Regions from separate parts of the Brevibacillus sp. HB1.2 genome, predicted to be linked through region 2. Evidence: riboswitches for the same ligand, from Rfam matches in the RefSeq annotation. Region 2 holds a riboswitch; each other region holds the start of a gene.
The links. Region 2 has a riboswitch for S-adenosylmethionine ahead of HPY28_RS00865 (ABC transporter permease). Riboswitches for the same ligand answer to the same signal wherever they lie in the genome.
Positions count from the first base shown of each region.

Region 1: it holds a riboswitch for S-adenosylmethionine, as region 2 does, so the genes downstream of both, HPY28_RS18580 (sugar ABC transporter substrate-binding protein) here and HPY28_RS00865 (ABC transporter permease) in region 2, are expected to answer to the same signal.
Region 3: it holds a riboswitch for S-adenosylmethionine, as region 2 does, so the genes downstream of both, HPY28_RS19880 (pyridoxal phosphate-dependent aminotransferase) here and HPY28_RS00865 (ABC transporter permease) in region 2, are expected to answer to the same signal.

Region 1 is NZ_JABMIU010000008.1:35,772-40,295, forward strand. It holds gene HPY28_RS18575 (sugar ABC transporter ATP-binding protein) at 1-1,417, opposite strand, end outside; gene HPY28_RS18580 (sugar ABC transporter substrate-binding protein) at 1,511-2,530, opposite strand; SAM riboswitch class I at 2,627-2,746, opposite strand; gene HPY28_RS18585 (ATP-binding protein) at 2,949-4,202, shown strand; gene HPY28_RS18590 (hypothetical protein) at 4,431-4,524, opposite strand, start outside.
Region 2 is NZ_JABMIU010000001.1:179,455-183,978, reverse strand. It holds gene HPY28_RS00875 (MBL fold metallo-hydrolase) at 1-653, shown strand, start outside; gene HPY28_RS00870 (sulfite exporter TauE/SafE family protein) at 685-1,476, shown strand; SAM riboswitch class I at 1,597-1,701, shown strand; gene HPY28_RS00865 (ABC transporter permease) at 1,811-2,743, shown strand; gene HPY28_RS00860 (ABC transporter permease) at 2,748-3,695, shown strand; gene HPY28_RS00855 (ABC transporter ATP-binding protein) at 3,709-4,524, shown strand, end outside.
Region 3 is NZ_JABMIU010000009.1:70,295-74,818, reverse strand. It holds gene HPY28_RS19900 (2OG-Fe(II) oxygenase) at 1-314, opposite strand, end outside; gene HPY28_RS19895 (methylated-DNA--[protein]-cysteine S-methyltransferase) at 307-846, opposite strand; gene moaC (cyclic pyranopterin monophosphate synthase MoaC) at 1,019-1,501, shown strand; gene HPY28_RS19885 (MFS transporter) at 1,505-2,752, shown strand; SAM riboswitch class I at 2,813-2,927, shown strand; gene HPY28_RS19880 (pyridoxal phosphate-dependent aminotransferase) at 3,011-4,192, shown strand; gene HPY28_RS19875 (hypothetical protein) at 4,344-4,524, shown strand, end outside.

The DNA.
Region 1 (4,524 bases), on a different contig from region 2:
TGCCCTCGAACATGACGAGAATCCGGTCTGCGATTCCGATGACTTCCTGAAACTCACAGGAGAAATACAGAACGCCCTTTTTCTGCTCAGCGAGATTTCCGATCAGACGGTAAATATCGCTTTTCGCGCCGATATCCACCCCTTTTGTCGGCTCGTCAAACATAAAGAGGTGAGCGTTTGTATCCAGCCATTTGCCGATAGCGACTTTTTGCTGGTTTCCGCCGCTGAGAAAACCGACCAGCTGCTTGATATCGGCTGTTTTTACACCAAGGCGCTGCACCAGCTCTCTTGCGTTAGCCGCTTCCGTCCCTCTTTTGATAAAACCGAGCCAGGACTTCTTTTTCAACGAGGCGACAGACAGGTTGTTCTGTACCGACTCCTCTACGAAAATTCCTTCTTTTCGCCTTTCCTCCGGGACGAGTACGATCCCTGCATCGACGGCGTCTTTTGGCGAGCGTAGTTGGATACGTGTTCCATGCAATCGAATGGCACCGGCCTTTGCCTCATCCGCACCGAAGAGCAATCGGGCGAGCTCAGTCTTCCCTGCCCCAACCAGACCGACGACACCCACGATCTCTCCCTCGTGAACTCGCAGGTCGACTCCTCGTACTTTGCCACCAGCCACACCTGCCGCCTCAAAAATCGTTTCGCCAATCGGCACTTCCATCTTCGGGAACTCCTCGTCAAAGCTTTTGCCCAGCATGTTCGCGATCACTTCGTCCATATTGGTCTTCGCCGTGTCTGTGGTCACGACATGTTGTCCATCGCGCATGATGGTGATCCGATCACAGATTTCAAAGATTTCCGGCAACCTGTGGGAGATATAAATGATCCCGACTCCAGCATTTTTCAACTGCGCAATGATTTGAAACAGCCGTTCGCTCTCCTTTGTGCTCAACGGCGCCGTCGGTTCATCGAAAATGACGTACTTCGCCTTTTGAACGGTAGCCCGTGCAATCAAAATCAATTGCTTTTCCGACAGCGTACATTCTTCGACGAGCATCCTCACCGGAATAGAGAAGCCGAAGTTTTTTAAAATCTGCTCCGATTCGTTGTACAAGCTCTGCCAGTTGATTAGTCCCTTGGTTTTCGCCTGGACGAGCTGGCCCGCCAATATGTTTTCAGCAACGCTCAAATACGGGATCAAGGCGGTGTCCACTTCCTGATATACACATTGAATGCCCTGTGCTTTGGCGTCCTGCGGAGATTGAATCGACACGGCCTGTCCATCGATGGTGATCGTACCTCCATCTGCCTGATACGCTCCCGTGAGAATTTTCATCAGGGTACTCTTTCCCGCACCATTAGCACCGAGAAGTGCATGAACCTCTCCAGCGCGCACCTCAAAATCGACGGATCGCAGGGCAGGAACCCCAGAAAACTGCTTCGCCATCCCTTTCATCTGCAATGTGGACATTTTTCACACCTCCTGTTTACCTGCGTGTTCCAACCTCTATAAGGAAAAATCCCGTTGACGGATACAGATCAACGGGAAAAGCCAATTTGGTTCTTACTTGCCCCAATCTTGTACGTATTGGGACAGGTCGCCCATCGTTACTTTCTTATCCTTCGGCAGGTCTTCCTGTTTCACCAGCACTGGATTCAGCTTCACGTTGTCTGGCACTTGCTCGCCTTTGATTTTTTGGAACACGGTTTGGGCATGGATGCGCCCGATATTGGATGGGTCTACCGCTGCCGTCGCTGTCCAAGGAGAGTTTTCCGCCTGGATCATTTGCAGATCCTCATCGCTCAAATCGATGGAGTATACTTTGATTTCCGTACGGCCTGCTTGCTGGATGGCACGTGTCGCCCCTTTGGCAAATTCATCCCATGCCGCCCATACTGCTGTGATGTCGCCTTTGTTGGGATACTTTTTCAAGATCGCTTCCATCTGCGTTTGTGTATCGAGTGCCGTATTATTGGTAGCAGAACCGAATGCAGCAATCTCTTTGATGTCCGGGTATTTCTTCTGGAAAGCTTCATACGTCACTTGGCGTTTTTCCATAGGCGCAAAGCCAGCTACCCAAATTTTTACGATGCTGCCTTTGCCATTTGTATCTGCAGCCAGCTTCTCCAGGCTCAGCTCTGCCAACTTGTTGTCATCCTGCGCCACAACTGGCACACCCGGAATGTTGATGTCTGTATCAAACAGGACAACCGGAATTTTTTTATCCACGGCCTTTTGCGTACCCTGCTGCAACGCTTCTGCCGTACCATGGTCGATCAGAATGCCATCAAACTTTTGGTTCACAGCCGCATCGAGGTTGGACGCCATTTTTGCCAGATCGGTATCCGCGTTGAATACGGTCAACTCACCGCCGTTTTTCTCCACCTCTGTCTTCACGCCATTGATGTATTGTGCGGAGAACGTTCCTACGTTTTGACGCATGATTAATGCGATTCTCTTCGCGTTCTCCCCACCTGACTGGTTCGTGCTACCGGTTCCGGTGCTTGTTCCTCCGCCGCATGCCGTAACGAGAACGGACGCAGCCACAATAAGTGAAGTCAGTAATCCCAGTTTCTTTTTCATCGCAAATGTTCCCCCTTTTTCTCTTTGAAAACAAATGATAAAAGCAAAAAATCCTCTTTCACAGAGAAAGAGGACAAAAATCGACAAGATTCTCGCCTCTTATCTGTCAGGTATTCTACCTGTTGGAGTTAGCACCTTGGCTCGAAAGAACACAATCTCTCGTGCTAGGTTGCCGGGCTTCATAGGGCCATTCCCTCAGCCATCTCTTGATAAGAGTAGTTTCTATTTTCGGAACGTTTGTATAAGTATATACAGAATATAATCTGGCAATTACCTATCTGTCAACTAGGTTTACCGAAAGAATTTTCTTGATAAATATTCCAGTTTGTTCTGTAACAACGAGAGGGATTTTGTTGTGTCTTGTCGAATTATCGTAGATTGATACAAGCCTAGCAAATATTTGCGATGGGGATGCTACATGAGTCTATTAAAAGAAGTTATTCTTCAATGGTTTTTCGCCATTATCCCGTTTGTGTTTTTCAACATCTATTACCGTGACAAAATGAGGAACTACAGCCGTTCCTTTATTGTCTTCACCAGCTCAGCCTGCATGTTTCTCGCGATGACCTTCGCCCCGAGCGTCACCAATGGCATGTTCTTTGATATCCGACATGTCATCATTCTTTTCGGACTGGTTTATGGCGGAATCGAGATTGCCTTGCTCCTTCTGATTGAAGCCTTGGTTTATCGGTACTACCTAGGTGGAGAAGGAACATGGGTTGCGCTGCTGATCCTTACAGTCAATTTTGTCTTGTCACTCTTTTTGTATCGACACTACAAAGCCAGTTATCGGAAAACACTGTATCTTTTTATGACGAGTGCGATTTTTTCTACGGTTGCTTTAGGGACTACTTATTACTTTTTTCCCACGTATGTAACTCAACACCTCGTTTACTACACCATAGTGATTCCTATTCAGAACTTTTTCGGCCTCTGGTTGTTAATGTCGCTTTTCAGCAAATGTGTTTCGGATAAGGAGCTGTTTATTCGCCACGCGCAAAACGAAAAAATCCAGACGATGAGCCATGTTGCTGCATCGCTCGCACACGAGGTTCGCAATCCGCTGACAGCTGTCAAAGGCTTTTTGAAATTAATACAGGAATCCCCGGAAAATTTGGTGAAAATCGATCAATACATTCGCATCAGTCTCGACGAGATCCAACGGACAGAAGCCATTTTGACCGAATACCTTGCGATTTCCAAGCCGCTCAAGGAACGACATGAGATCATTAATGTTAGCGAGCATCTGCATGCCATCCGCGAAGTGATGCTCCCTTTTGCCAATATGCACAACGTAGAGCTTACGCTGCAAGACTTTGAGAGACCTGTGACGATCAAGGCCAATCCAGACGAGTTCAAGCAAGTGTTGGTGAATTTCATCAAAAATGCCATCGAGGCGTGCTCGGATATTTCGGACGGAAAAGTCTCCCTGGACTTGCTCATCGAGCGAAACAAAGCACTGTTGGTCATCAAGGATAACGGTGTCGGCATGGATGCAGGACAGATCAGCCGTCTTGGAACGATTTACTTTTCTACGAAAACAACTGGAACTGGTCTTGGTTTGACGTATTCCTATCATGTCATTCATGCGATTGGCGGAACGGTCAATGTATCAAGCAAGCCACGAGTAGGAACCAAGTTCACCATTATGCTCCCATATAAGGCACAGTAACTTCTTGCAGGTTTTGCAGAGGGACTGTGCCTTTTTCCATTCGAGCGCTTGCCCATGAACAAGGTGACCAGCAGTAATAAAGGAATAATCGTACATACGCGCCCGATGACGAGCATGCTTTCTCCGAATCCTTCCACGTTTGTCCCTCCCCTCACGCTTTACTATGCAATTTCTGGGAGGGCATTATGCCAAAACAAAACACCAGGAGTCTCCCCCTGGTGTCTCTCTTTATTCGTATGGCAGCCATTCTCCCGTAATGGCATCCACATCCCCATTGCTCTTCAGTATCTCTGCCGAATAGACCAAGAGCGGTTGCTCTTGA
Region 2 (4,524 bases):
AAGGCCCTGCCTTGCTTAAGGAACTCCCTGTTGTTCAAGAGTTCAACTCGTTTGAACAGGTAAAGGAATCGCTGGAAAACGGACAGATTATTGATACGCGTCCTTTCCAGAAATTTGCGAAGGGGCATCTGGCGGGAACACTTCACATTCCTTTTAACAAGTCATTTGCCAACTGGGCGGGCTGGATTGTCGATTACGATCGCCCGGTTCACTTCATGGCCACCCCAGATGATCTGGACGGGATTTTGCAGGCCTTGCATGCCGTAGGGATTGATTATGTCACAGGCTTTATCGACAGTGGCAAGTTAATGGAAAGGGAAGTGTCTTCGCTCGAGACAATCGAAGAGGTAACACCGTTGGAGATTGCAGAACGGGTGGAAAAGGGAGAAGTACACGTAGTAGATGTACGGAATCTGGCTGAGTGGAAGGAAGGACACATTCCGGATGCACAGCACATCATGCTCGGTACGCTCGCCAAGCGGCTGGATGAGATTCCTCTCGATAAGCCGCTTCTCGTACAGTGCCGTTCCGGTGCCCGATCCGCTATTGCCGCAAGCATTCTAAAAGCAAACGGATTCAAGGATGTCATGAATTTGAGCGGCGGAATCTTGAAATGGCAAATAGACGGCTTGGCAATCGTAGAACGAGGATAAAACGAAGCGAGGTATTGCAAAGGGTGAGCGTATGACTATCGACCTTGTGATCACACTGTTTGTTATCGGTTTCGCGGGATCATTTATCTCTGGTGTCGTCGGAATCGGGGGCTCCATCATCAAGTATCCGATGCTTCTGTACATTCCGCCCGCCCTTGGATTCGTTGCTTACACAGCTCACGAAGTATCCGGAATAAGTGCAGTCCAAGTATTTTTTGCCACCCTAGCTGCTGTTTGGACTCTGCGCAAAGATAAGCTTATTCATTACCAGCTCGTTGCGTATATGGGAAGTGCCATTATTGTTGGGAGCTTGCTTGGAGGGTATGGAGGAAAATTTCTTTCGGCAGATGCTATCAATATCGTTTACGCCATCTTGGCCACCATTGCTGTAATCTTGATGTTTCTGCCAAAAAAGCGGATGGACGGACGTGAACAGACCGAGGTTATCTTTCATAAACCAACAGCCGTATTATCCGCTTTGATTGTCGGAGGCGCCTCCGGAATTGTCGGGGCAGCTGGCGCTTTTATTTTGGTTCCCATCATGCTGACCATCCTCAAGATTCCGACAAGAGTTACGATTGCTTCATCTCTTGCCATCACTTTTTTTTCTTCCATCGGTTCGACGATAGGGAAATGGATGGCAGGGGACATATTGCTGTGGCCATCCGTGATCATGGTAATCGCCAGCATCATGGCAGCGCCACTCGGTACGAAGGTCAGCAAACGTTTGGGCACCCGGATTCTCCAGACCATTCTTGCCTTGTTGATCCTAGCTACCACAATTAAGATTTGGGCTGACATCCTTATATCCACACGTGTGTGAAGATTTACTTTTTCCATAAATTATAAAGAAAAATCAATTGTCATTGAACAGCATTGACATATCCGAGTAAAATGATAAGATAAAAAAGAATTTTACGATGAAATTAAATTTCATAGAACATTCTTATCGAGAGTGGTGGAGGGGCTGGCCCGATGAAACCCGGCAACCTTGGTCTGATTGACCTTACGGTGCTAATTCCTGCGGAGTTATTCTGCGAGATGAGAAGGTGGGAACCGTGTAATCGCCCCTCTTCTTTTCGGAGAGGGGTTTTCTATATTTATAATTCTTAGTATTCATATCTTTTTACTATGTGTTATGTGAAGGAGGAAACAACGTGCTTCATTATGCGGTCAAGCGTGGCTTTCTCATGATCGTTACGCTGTGGATCATTGTCACGGTAACGTTTGTGACCATGCACCTGATTCCGGGTGACCCGTTCGCGTCTGACGCCAAAATGCTTCCAGAAGAAGTGGTAAAGAACATGCGGGCGGAGTACAACCTGGATCAGCCAATCACGGTACAGTACCTGCTCTATCTGAAAGGATTGCTGCAATTTGACTTGGGGCCCTCTATCCAGTCCAAGACGAGGGATGTGAACACGCTGATTGCAGAAGGATTTCCCGCATCGGCTATTCTGGGACTCCAGTCGTTTATTGTCGCGCTAGCAGGTGGAATCACACTGGGAATCGTAGCGGCACTCTATCACAATCGAACGCTGGATTTCTTGTCTATGTTTGCAGCCATCATCGGGATCTCCGTCCCCAGTTTTATTCTGGCGCCACTGTTGATCAAGTACTTGGCGGTCAAATGGGAGCTGTTTCCCGTTGCTGCGTGGGGGAGCTGGGAACACTCGATTCTTCCAACGCTTGCGCTCGCTATCGGTCCGCTCGCCATTATCGCTCGTTTCGTACGAGCCAGCATGCTTGAGGTTTGGCAACAGGAATACATAAGCACAGCGGAGGCGAAAGGGCTTGGCACCTTTTCTATTGTCGTTAGACACGGGATGCGCAATGCCATATTGCCGGTTCTTACCTTTATCGGTCCGCTGTTTGCCAACCTGATGACCGGAACCTTTGTGGTGGAAAAGATTTTTGCCATTCCCGGGCTCGGCAAATACTTCGTGGAAAGTATTTTTAACCGCGATTACCCTGTTATTTTGGGCACCACAGTATTTTACAGCTTTGTCCTCATTTTTACGTTGTACATCATCGACCTGCTGTATCGGGTGATTGACCCGCGCATCAGATTGACGAGTGGAGGGAAGTAGCGTTATGGCCAATCAGGCAACACAACTGGATTCGCTGTTTCGACCAGTAGACCGAACCCGGCTATCCGAGGAAATTCGGGAACGTCCCAGTCTTGGGTATTGGCAGGAGGTATTGCAGCGAGTATTCCGCAACAAGCTGGCAATGCTCGGGTTCTTCCTTCTCTTGGCAGTGGTGACCCTCTCCATCATCGGGCCGATGATCGTTCCCCACAGCCCGCATGAACAGTCATTGACGAAGGGAAATCTGCCACTGTCGGGCGAGCACTGGTTTGGATCGGATGACTTGGGTCGGGACATGTGGGCACGTACCTGGGTAGGCGGTCAAATCTCTTTATTTATTGGTGTGGCGGCAGCTGCCATCGACCTAGTGATCGGCGTTTGCATCGGCGGGATATCCGGTTATATGGCAGGGAGGAACAAGCTGGGCGACCGTGTGGACAACATCCTGATGCGATTGGCTGAAATTCTGTACAGCATTCCGTATCTCCTGGTGGTAATCCTGCTGATGGTGGTTCTGGAGCCTGGACTCGCAACGATCATTATTGCCCTTTCACTAACCGGCTGGGTCGGCATGGCCCGTCTGGTCAGAGGGCAGATCATGCAGATCAAGCGTCAGGAGTTTGTGCTGGCTGCAGAAAAGCTGGGTACCTCTCATGCCAAAATCATCATGAAACATCTGTTGCCGAATACGATCGGCGTCATCATCGTGAACTTGACCTTTACGATACCACATGCGATTTTCGCAGAATCGTTTCTCAGCTTTCTTGGGCTGGGAGTTCAGGCACCAACCGCCAGCTGGGGAACCATGGCCAACGACGCGCTGGCAGTTATGCTGAGCGGACAGTGGTGGCGGCTGTTTTTTCCGGGATTCATGATTTCCCTTACCATGTTCGCGTGCAACGCGCTCGGGGACGGTTTGCAGGACGCACTGGACCCGCGGATCAGGAAATGAGGAGGAGTACATCGTGAAGCCATTGTTGGAAGTAGATCAGTTGCGCGTCTCCTTTCGCACGTACGGTGGAGAGGTGCAGGCGGTAAGAGGGGTTTCCTTTTCTGTGAAGGAGGGGGAGACGTTGGCAATTGTCGGAGAAAGCGGCTGCGGAAAAAGTGTGACCGCCCGGGCATTGATGGGAATGATTCCTCCGCGATCCGGTCAGGTAAAAGACGGCAGCATTCGGTTTCGCGGGCGTGAACTGACTGGGCTGACGAAGCTGGAATGGCAGCAGGTTCGCGGGTCGCAGATCGGTATGATCTTCCAGGACCCGATGACCTCGCTGAATCCAACGATGAAAATCGGCCAGCAGATTGCGGAAGGCCTGATCAAACATCGAAAGCAGACGAAGACAGAAGCAAAGGAAGAGACGCTGAAACTGCTTGTAAGGGTAGGCATTCCGGAGGCGGCGAGGCGATTTGAGCAGTATCCTCACGAGCTAAGCGGAGGCATGCGGCAGCGTGTCGGAATCGCCATGGCGCTGGCCTGCCAACCGCAGTTAGTTATCGCCGACGAACCGACGACTGCGCTCGACGTGACCATTCAGGCACAGATCCTTCGTCTGATGAAAGAGTTGCAGGAACAATTGAACACGTCGATCATTTTGATCACCCATGATTTGGGCGTCGTCGCAGAGGTGGCCGACCATGTAGCGGTCATGTACGCAGGCGTAGTGGTGGAAAGCGGCCCGGTGGGAGAGATCTTTGACAACCCACGCCATCCCTACACACAAGGGCTGTTGCAGTCTGTGCCACGTCTCGATGCAGGTAAAAAAGAGCGGCTGATCCCC
Region 3 (4,524 bases), on a different contig from region 2:
ATAGCTTCACGTCCAAGCATTTCGAGCCACCGATTCGCAGTCTGCGCAAGCATCGGATAAAAGCCTTCGCGAAGCTCCTGCAAAAGTGAGGGAAGGGGAGCCTGATAATAACGATACTCCCCTTCACCGAAACGGTACCGTGCCATCTGGATCGTATTGCGAAAAAGATCATCCTGTCCATACGAAGCGATTAATTCTTCGCACGCATTCGAGCCTATTAAGGAAGGAAAAGCTGCATACCCTTGTTCGTCCAACTTCTGTTGCAGGGAATGCCAGTCAAGTGCAGCGATCCTTTCTGTCAGTGAACTAGCCATGCTTCACACCCCGATTCGACTTTTGCTCCAGATCAAGCAGAGTTGTCTTCATGGGCAGTCCTCCACGATAGCCAGTCAGTGAACCGTTTTTACCGACAACGCGGTGGCAGGGGACTGTAATGAGAACCGGATTGGCACCGATTGCTGCACCGACTGCACGAACAGCAGCAGGCTTTTCAATGATGTTTGCAATGTCGGTGTACGATGCCGTTTGACCGTATGGGATTTGACGGAGTGCTTCCCAGACAGCGAGCTGAAAAGGCGTTCCAGAGAGGTCGCAATTCATGGAAAAGTGCTCGCGCGTTCCTTGCATATATTCCATCAGTTCTGTTGCAAAAGGCTTTAGCCATGGGTCGTCTTGCACCAGTGCACTTTGTGGGCGATGCTTTTCAACCCACGCTTCCAATTCAGCAAAAGGCTGGTTGACTGAGCCGACATAACAAAGTCCGGCAGCCGTTGCAGCCAAATAAATAGTCCAATCACCATGCACAAGCATTGACCAACGTACCGTCTGATCCTTCATCGTTTCCATTTCCATACGCCTCCTTTGAGCTGTGTACGCACAGTATACCTCCAGCACCTGTTCTTCGTACGTTTTTGGGAGTGGATGAGCAAGATAACGAAACGATGTCCTCTACATTCCCATTGCTTTTAACCAGCGGCGGGAGTAAGGTAGGAGAAGATAGAGGAGGAAAGATACTCGTATGACTGATCAATTAACACATTTTAATGAACAAAATCGAGCGCGGATGGTGGACGTGTCTGAGAAGGACGTCACAAAACGGGTGGCTGTAGCCGAGAGCCAAATCAGCATGAAACCCGAAACACTCGCCCGAATCCGTGAAGGTCGAATCGAAAAGGGCGATGTACTCGCAGTTGCGCAGGTAGCAGGTGTCATGGCTGCCAAAAAGACGTGGGAAATCATCCCGATGTGTCATCCGCTGCCATTGACTGGCATCGACATACAATTTGCTTTTGTAGATGAAACGACGCTTGCGATTACAGGAACCGTGAAGACGACAGGGAAAACAGGCGTCGAGATGGAGGCGTTGACCGCTGTCAGTGTAACGGCTTTGACGGTGTATGACATGTGCAAAGCCATGGATAAAGAAATGATAATCGGTCCGACCAGTCTGCAATCCAAAACAGGCGGAAAAAGCGGCGATTTCCATCGGGGTGAGAAGTAAGCCATGAGGCAAAAGTGGGAATCCTATCCGAGCAGCATTCGTTTATTGGCGATTGCTGCCGTCATTTTTTCTACCGGAATGGCGTGTATTTGGCCGCTGGTCACGATCTATATTCACAACCATCTCGGAAAGCCGCTGACTGTAGCCGGCTTCTTGTTGCTTTTAAATCAAGGCGCATTCCTGATCGGGAGTATTGTCGGCGGGATGATGTTTGACCGCTGGGGTAAAATGCGCACCATTGTTGTAGGCTCCATCGGTGGAATGATCATTTCGGTCTGTTTAGGTGTTACACAAGATTTTACCGTATATGTCCTACTGTTATTATTGAATGGTTTGTTTTATGGATCCCTTTCTCCCGTTATGAATGCGCTGGCAGTGGTTTTATGGCCGGAGGGAGGCCGTAAAGGAATCAATCTGATTTACGTCGCACTCAATGTGGGTGTAGCTGCCGGCTCTGCTTTAGGCGGCTTCTTGGCAAGCGTTTCGTTTGCTTGGACGTTTTTCGGAAATGCGATCACACAAGTAATTGTGCTGACGATGTTTATGCTCATTTTGCCGCGTCAGTTAAAACTGGCAGAGCAAAAACGTCAATTGCAGACGACTGCTCCCGAACAAGCAGAGGGAGAACTTATACGAGAACCACAGCAAGAGACCAAGGTCGTATGGGGAGCATTGCTGCTCTTATGCGGAGGATTGCTCATTAGCTGGATTGTCTATGTACAATGGACAACGGTGCTGTCGACCTATATGCAATCCCTGGGCATTTCACTCCGTCAATACAGTCTGTTGTGGACGCTGAACGGCGGTTTGATCCTGTTTGGTCAACCATTGATTGCGTGGGTCATACGACGCTTTGCCCGTACGCTAAAAGCACAAATGCTCTTGGGCGCTTATATTTTTGCCATGTCGATGTTGATTTTGTCTCAATCAACGGTTTATGCAGGCTTTGTTGCAGGCATGTTCATCATGACGCTGGGAGAAATGCTCGTGTGGCCAGCGGTGCCGGCAGTAGCGGCACAGTTTACGCCAGAGGGACGAGAAGGCTTCATTCAAGGTCTGATTGCAGGGACTGGATCTGCTGGGCGGATGCTCGGACCACTTCTCGGCGCCTTCATTTTCCAATCGATTCATGCGCAGGGACTATTGTTCGTGATGGCGGGCTTGTGTCTGTTGTCTGTCGCATTCTTTGCCTTCCACACATCTTTTCAAAAAAGAAGGCATCAGGTACCCTTACAGAATCAAGCATCTTGACACGGTTTACGTGCTCAAGTAGTATGATATAGACGAAAAAACAGTATATTCCGTGTGTTTGACTTATTCAGAGAGGTGGAGGGACTGGCCCTATGAAGCCCGGCAGCGGATCTGTTCTATGCGATGGACAGATGCTGTGCCAATTCCAGCAGGATTTTTTCCTGACAGATAAGGACGTGACCAAGCTGATCTCCCCCTTTTTCTGTATGGAAAAAGGGGGTTTTACTGTATTGGGCCCAAGAAAGGAATGGAAGAAAGATGCGCATTCAACCCTCCGACATGATTGATCGACTCCCTACCCAGTTTTTTGCGACCCTGGTGGCAAAAGTAAACAAGGTCATTGCGCAAGGCCATGACGTCATAAACCTAGGGCAGGGCAATCCTGATTTGCCGACACCGCCACACATTATTGAAGAATTACAGGCGCAAGCGGCACAACCACTCCATCACAAATATCCGCCTTTTCAGGGACGCGTGGAACTGAAGCAGGCAGTGGCTCATTGGTATAAGCAAGAATTTGATGTGGACCTCGATCCGGAGGAAGAAGTCGCGATATTGTTCGGCAGCAAAACCGGACTCGTAGAGATTTGCCAAGTCCTTATGAATGCAGGCGATGTTGCACTGGTTCCAGACCCAGGCTATCCGGATTATTGGTCGGGTGTTGCTGTCGTAGACGGACGGATGGTCATGATGCCGTTGAAGGCGGAAAATGACTTCTTGCCTGACTACAGCCAGCTCTCCCAAACTGATTTGGATCGAGCGAAACTGATGTTTCTCAACTATCCGAACAATCCGACAGCAGTTAATGCACCACTCGAGTTTTATGAGGAAACCATTCGTTTTGCTCGAAAACATGAAATCGTTGTTTGCCACGACTTCGCCTACGGGGCGATCAGCTATGACGGGAAAAAGCCAGTCAGCTTCATGCAGGTTCCGGGTGCAAAAGAAGTGGGTGTAGAATTTTATACCTTGTCCAAAACGTACAACATGGCAGGCTGGCGTGTTGGTGCTATGGTAGGAAATCGCGAGCTGGTTCGTCTGATTAATCTCATTCAGGACCATTACTTCGTCAGTCTGTTCGGAGCGGTACAGATGGCGGCAGCCAAAGCGATGACGGAGTCACAGCAGTGCGTTCGCGATCTCGTTGCTGTCTACGAAAGCCGCCGCAATGCTTTGTACTCCAATCTGCATCGGATTGGCTGGCAGGCGCCACCATCTCAAGGGTCGTTTTTTGCTTGGCTTCCTGTTCCAAGCGGCTTCACATCCGTGGAGTTCTCTGACCTGCTTTTGGAAAAAGCGCATGTCGTCGTAGCGCCAGGAAATGGCTTTGGTCCGACAGGTGAGGGTTATGTGCGAGCGGCTTTGTTATCAAATGAAGAGCGTCTCGCAGAAGCGGTTCAGCGAATTGAGCGGTTGGGGTTATTTACGAAAACAAAATAAAGGCGAGGTAATTGGGTCACACTACCATACAAATGGAGTGTGGCTTTTTTATTCTAGAATAAAAATCATTCTCATTATTGACAGATAATGATTTTCATTATACGATGGCATTGTTAATGATAATTAGTCTCATCGAGAGCGGGAGGGTACCATGCGCTATCAGATTAACGGTTACACGGATATGTATACGGTGATCGCCAACGAGCGGAAAATCGGCGGAGCCATTGAAGCAGGACAGATTCGCCTGCGGACGGGAGAAGTTTACGCCAATGCTGTTCTCACTCGTTTGGAAATGTCAGGTGCGCATTTTTGCTCGATCGGTTTTGTTACGG